DNA from 2 places in the Clostridium oceanicum genome. Region 2 is predicted to be linked to the other one. Evidence: a T-box and tRNA genes for the amino acid it is inferred to sense, from the RefSeq annotation. Region 2 holds a T-box; the other holds one or more tRNA genes.
What was found. The T-box of region 2 lies ahead of thrS (threonine--tRNA ligase). A T-box ahead of a tRNA ligase gene usually reads a tRNA of that ligase, here a tRNA-Thr.
Positions count from the first base shown of each region.

Region 1: it encodes a tRNA-Thr, which carries the amino acid that the T-box ahead of thrS (threonine--tRNA ligase) is inferred to sense. The anticodon was not compared.

Region 1 covers NZ_BAAACG010000016.1:97,849-101,293, forward strand. The annotation lists gene ABDZ71_RS16110 (phospho-sugar mutase) at 1-1,446, opposite strand, end outside; tRNA gene ABDZ71_RS16115 (tRNA-Thr) at 1,610-1,684, opposite strand; gene hsp18 (heat shock protein Hsp18) at 1,983-2,426, shown strand; gene ABDZ71_RS16125 (sensor histidine kinase) at 2,539-3,445, opposite strand, start outside.
Region 2 covers NZ_BAAACG010000019.1:548,759-552,203, reverse strand. The annotation lists gene ytxC (putative sporulation protein YtxC) at 1-691, shown strand, start outside; T-box leader at 784-1,007, shown strand; gene thrS (threonine--tRNA ligase) at 1,188-3,095, shown strand; ribosomal protein L20 leader region at 3,141-3,252, shown strand; gene infC (translation initiation factor IF-3) at 3,284-3,445, shown strand, end outside.

The DNA.
Region 1 (3,445 bases), on a different contig from region 2:
TTGAGGGAAATTATTTCTATAAAAACTCATCATTCTCTCAATTCTTTTTTTGCCTTCTATACCTTCTAATACTAATGATATTTGTTTTTCTCTGTAATAACCATACTTTTCATAAACTTCATTTAAAACATCTAATAAAGTTTTTCCTATTGATTTATAATAAGCTGCCGCTTCGCATAAAAGCATAGCAGAACTTACACCATCTTTATCTCTAACAAAAGTTCCTGTTACATATCCTATACTTTCTTCATATCCAAATATAAATTGTTTATCTTGTCTTATTAATTCAGGAATAAGTCCACATATATTTTTAAATCCTGTAAGAGCTTCAAACGTTTCTACTCCATAATCTTTAGCTATAGCCTTACCTAAATCTCCTGTTACTATTGATTTAACTATAGCTGGGTTTTTAGGTAGTATTCCTTTTTCTTTCATTCCTTCTATAATATAATTTATAAGTATAACTCCTGTTTGATTACCATTGAAAGGAACATATTCTCCATCTTTATTTCTAACTTCTATAGCCAATCTATCACAATCTGGATCTGTTGCAATTAAAAGCTCTGCTCCAACTTTTTTTCCTAGTTCTTCTGAATATTTAAAAGCTCTTGTATCTTCTGGATTTGGATATCCAACTGTAGTAAAATCTGGATCTGGATCTTTTTGTTCTGGAACTACAGTTATATTTTTAAATCCTCTTTCTTTTAAAACTCTTTGTACAGGAACACTTCCTGTACCATTTAAAGGAGTATATACAATTTGTATATCTTTATCTATATCTTCTCTTAAAGAAAGACCTTTAACTTTACCTATATACTCATCGTCTATATCTTTACCTAATATTTTTAAAAGTCCTAAATCTAAAGCTTTTTCTTCTTCTATCTTTTTAACTTTACTTAAATCATATACTTTAGATATTTCTTCTGTTATACCTGCAGCTACATGTGTTAATATTTGAGCTCCATCTTCAGAATATACTTTATATCCGTTATATTCTCTTGGATTATGGCTAGCAGTTACTACTATACCAGCTGCTGTATTTAATCTTCTAACTGTAAAAGAAAGCTCTGGAGTTGGTCTTAAATCCTCAAATAAATATGTTTTTATACCATTAGCTGCAAGAACTAATGCTGCAGCTTTTGCAAATTCTTTTGAAAAATGTCTGCAATCAAAGGCTATAGCAACACCTCTTTTTACATAATCTTCACCTTTTTTTGTTATATAATTTGCTAGTCCTTGAGTAACTTTAGATATGTTGTATATATTCATTCTATTTGTTCCCGCACCAATTTTACCTCTAAGGCCTGCAGTACCAAATTCTAATTCTTTATAAAATCTATCTTCTATTTCACTTTCATTATTTTTTATACTCTCTAACTCTTTTTTTGTATCTTCATCAATATATTCATTATTTAACCATTCTTTATATATCTCTCTATAATTCATATTAATCTCCTCTCTAATCATTAGTATACAACTTTATTATTTCAATATTCACTTTATAAATCCCTCTTAATTCATTTAATAATTGATAATTATTTTTAATTACCATGAATTAATTTATTCATTTGAAAAAATCTTGAAATTAATCTAAATTTTATATATTCTTTGGAGCTTCCGACAGGATTTGAACCTGCGACCTATTGATTACGAATCAATTGCACTACCCCTGTGCTACGAAAGCATACTGTATATAATATAATTTTAATATAATATGTTATAAATTTCAATATATTCAATTTTTTTAAAATATAACTATAATATTTTAATCATATCTTTTTGAAATTTTCCTTTAAATCATTATTTTTATTTATTATATTAAATTATCTCTATTATTCTAATGATTTCTAACTATTTTAATTTATAGTTTCTTATTTTAGACTTTGACTTTCTTTGACTTTAGTTTTATTATGTAAGTACAGTAAATGATAAACATTAAACATCATTAAATATATTTTATTAAATAGAGGAGGTTTTTTACTATGTTTAATATGGTTCCTTTTAGAAAAAATAATGAAATGTTAAAAAGAGGTGATGTTTTCGATAATTTGTTTGATGAATTCTTTTCAGATAGCTTTTTTTCGCCAATGAATGTAAAAGGATTTGGTAATGGATTCAAAGTAGATCTTAAAGAAACAGATTCATCTTATATGATTGAAGCTGATTTACCTGGAATAAAAAAAGAAGATATCACTGTAGAGTATAACAATAACTATTTAACTATTTGTGCTAAACGTGAAAATTCTGTAGATGATACAAAAGATAATTATGTAAGACGTGAAAGAAGTTATGGTGAATTTAAAAGAAGCTTTTATGTAGATAATATTAATGAAGAAAATATAGAGGCTAAATTTGATAATGGTGTATTAAACTTAACTCTTCCTAAAGCTCAAAAATCTGATGGAAGAAAAATAGATATAAATTAATTAAAGAGTAAATAGATAGATTTGTATAAAAACAAATCTATCTATTTACTCTTTAATATCGTTATTATTATATAATATTTAATTTAAGTAATATATAACTTGTTAAAATCTATTAAATCTTCATTTCTAAAACAAAAGTTATAACTCCATTTTTATAATCTGCACTTAGCTTCCCCTTATGAAGTTCTGCTATTGTTTTACTAATTGCTAACCCTAATCCAGAACTATTTTTATCCTTTGAACGTGATTTATCTGCTATATAAAATCTTTCAAACAAATTGTTTATATCTTCCCCTTCAAGACTATTACATTTGTTACTTATAGATATAATAACTTTTTCTCCTTCCTTTATAAGTTTTAAATTCACATCAGAAGGTTTAATACTATATTTTATGGCATTGGTAAAAAGATTGTTAAAAAGCCTAGCAATCTTATCTGCATCTCCATTAATTATAATATTTTCATCAATTAAGTCCTCTTTTAGTTTAAGATTATTGTTTTCAAATAAATCTATATATTCATCTATAACTTGCTCTATTAATTCATTTATACTAAATCTAGTAATGTTTAAAGTTATACTTCCTGAAGATAGCTTTGTATATATAAATAAATCATTTGTTAATTTTCTCAATGACTCTGATTTGTTTGAAATTATACCTATATATTTTAATAATTCATTTTTGTTTTTGTAGCCTCTTTCTTTTATAATTTCTACATAACCTATAATATTAGTAAGTGGTGTTCTTAAATCATGGGCTACATTAGTTATTAAATCTTGTTTAGATTTTTCTATTTTTCTTTCATTTTTTATTTTTCTTTCTAATTCTTCTGACATATTATTAATATTAAAAGCTATTAATTGAAGTTCATCTTTTCCCTTTTCTCTTATTCTATATTTTAAATTTCCTTTAGCTACCTCATTTAAACCATGACAAATTTCTTTTATATATTTTAATTTTGGTCTAATAAAAATACTAATTATAATAATAAAAATTATAATCATAAGTAAACTTCCTATA
Region 2 (3,445 bases):
ATGTCTTTTAGATGATTTTTTTGATAAATATATAGATAGATTTATAACAGATAGTTATTTCTTTTTGAAAAATCAAGAAAAAACAAAGATTAGAGATAAAAGTTTAATTGTACTTAGAGATGATGAAAGAGCACTAGAAGGATGTTCTATTTATTGTTTTAATAAAAAAAATGATGTGTTATATAAAATAAGAAATATTATAGCTGGAGATACAAAAGAAATAAATATAGATGGATTTATAACATTTAGAATGAAAGAACTAAGTAGAGATTTAGAAAGTATAATAGATAAAGTTGTAGAAAAATATATGGTAGAAAAAGAATATAATGAATTTATAAAACTATTAAAATATTTTGTTGATATGGAAGAAAGCAAAATAGATGAGATAAATATAATGATAGATAAAGAAGGAAAGTATACTTTAAAAGATAAAGAAGGAAATGATTTAACTTATAGTATTTACTTAGATACAGAAGATGTAAAATATATTGAAAGTATAAGTATAGATGATATGCTTTTAAGTTGGCTTATTACAAATGTTCCTGAAAAAATTAGGATTCATAATATAGATAATTGCAATAATAAAGAACTTATAGGTACCATAAAAAATGTGTTTGAAAACAAAGTTGAAATATGTGAAAATATTGAAATAGAAAGTGTTAATAAAGATTTGAATAAAAGTAAATTGTAGTATATACTAAATAATTATAAAAAATATTATATAAATATTGACAATGAAATACAATAATCATATAATATAACATAAAATGAATTATAAATATATTGAAAGCTATGATAAGGAAAAGTAAATAGAAGACTATTCTAAGAGAGAAAAACTCAATGGCTGAAAGGTTTTTCGGATAAGTTCTATTGAATACCACCTTGGAGCTATATACTGAATTTTAGTAAGTATAATCGTAAGCCGCGTTATAGGCAACAAGTGAATAGTATAACTATATTTATATACTATTAATTTGGGTGGAACCGCGATATAACTCGTCCCATTTGTGGGAGGAGTTTTTTTATTTTGTAATAAAAGGATTTTAAATTCAAAAGGAGCCTTTGTTCTATTTGAAATATAAGAAATCTTATCCAAAGACGAACTACTTTTATCTTTTATTTAGCCCTATGAATTTTAAGTAGTAAAGTCGTGGTATAAATTAGTTATTAATAAAGGAGGAGAAAAAATGATAAAAGTAACTTTAAAAGATGGAAAGGTTATGGAATTTGAAGATGGCATAAAGATAGCTGATATAGCTATGAAAATAAGTCCAGCTCTTTACAAAAAAGCATTAGTAGGTAAGGTTGATGGAAAAACAGCAGATTTAATGGAAAAACTTAATAAAGATTGTAAGTTAGAAATATTAACTTTTGATGATGATATGGGAAAATGGTCATTAAGACATACAGGATCTCATATATTAGCACAAGCAGTTAAAAGATTATATCCAGAAGTAAAACTTGCAATAGGACCTGCTATAGATAACGGATTCTATTATGATTTTGATGCTGAGTTTACTTTTACACCAGATATGGTTGAAAAAGTAGAAAAAGAAATGGCTAAAATAGTTAAAGAAAAGGAAGAATTAGAAAGATTTGAACTTCCAAGAAATGAAGCTATAGCTTTGATGAAAGAAAAAGATGAACCATATAAAGTAGAACTTATAGAAGATTTACCAGAAGATGAAGTAATATCATTTTATAAACAAGGTGATTTTGTAGATTTATGTGCAGGACCTCATGTTATGCATACAGGTAAAGTTAAAGCTATAAAATTATTATCTGTAGCTGGAGCTTACTGGAGAGGTAATGAAAATAATAAAATGCTTCAAAGAATTTATGGAACTGCATTCCCTAAAAAGAGTCAGTTAGATGAATATATAAATATGCTTGAAGAAGCTAAAAAAAGAGACCATAGAAAATTAGGAAAAGAACTTGACTTGTTTAGTATGCATGAAGAAGGTCCAGGATTCCCATTTTTCCATCCTAAGGGAATGGTAGTTAGAAATACATTAGAAAATTTCTGGAGAGATGAACATACAAAAGCAGGATATCAAGAAATAAGAACACCATTAATATTAAATGAGAATTTATGGCATCAATCAGGACACTGGGATCATTATAAAGAGAATATGTATTTTACTAAAATAGATAATGAAGATTATGCTATAAAACCTATGAACTGTCCAGGTGGAATATTAGTTTATAAAAATTCTATGCATTCATATAGAGATCTTCCACTTAGACTTTCAGAATTAGGAATAGTTCATAGACATGAACTATCAGGAGCATTACATGGACTTATGAGAGTTAGATGTTTTACTCAAGATGATGCTCATCTTTATATGACTAAAGAACAAATAAAAGATGAAATAGTAGGAGTAATAAAATTAATAGATAAATTCTATAAATTATTTGGATTTGAATATTTTGTAGAACTTTCAACAAGACCAGAAGATTCAATGGGAAAAGATGAAGATTGGGAAGTTGCTACAAATGGATTAGTAGAAGCTTTAAAAGCTGTAGGAAAAGAATATAAATTAAATGAAGGTGATGGAGCATTCTACGGACCTAAAATAGACTTCCATCTTAAAGATTGTATAGGAAGAACTTGGCAGTGTGGAACTATTCAATTAGATTTCCAAATGCCAGAAAGATTTGATTTAAGTTATATAGGAAAAGATGGAGAAAAACACAGACCGGTTATGGTTCATAGAACTATATATGGAAGTGTTGAAAGATTTATAGGAATATTAATAGAACAATATGCAGGGGCGTTCCCAGCTTGGCTTGCACCAGTTCAAGTTAAAATTATGAATATAACTGATTCTCAATTAGATTATTTAAATAAGGTTCAAGAAGAATTAAAAGAGCAAGGTTTAAGAGTAGAAGTTGATACAAGAAATGAAAAAATAGGATATAAAATCAGAGAAGCTCAACTTCAAAAAGTACCTTATATGATAATTTTAGGTGATAAAGAAGTAGAAAATGAAAAAATCTCTGTTAGAAATAGAAAAGATGGAGATCTAGGAACTATGGATATAAAAGAATTTATAGAAAAATTAAAAAAAGAAATAGAAGAAAAAATTAATTAATTTTAAATTTAACTTGACTTACTAAAAAGATAGTTATATAATAAATTTGTTAAGTAGAAACCAGCCGTTTCTCACCTTACAGCATGGCTAGTAGGGTTGAATGAATTCTTTTTAAAGATTATTATAAGGACGGCTTGAGTCGTCCTTTTTTTATTATATTAAAATGCCATAAGCAAATTCATTTGGAGGTGAAAATCATTAACAAAAATTTCCGCACAAATAATCAAATTAGAGAAAAAGAAATAAGATTAATAGGTGATAATGGGGAACAACTAGGCATAGTCGCTTCAAGGGATGCTCAAAAGATGGCCGATGAAAAAGAATTAGATTTAGTTATGGTATCTCCAGGA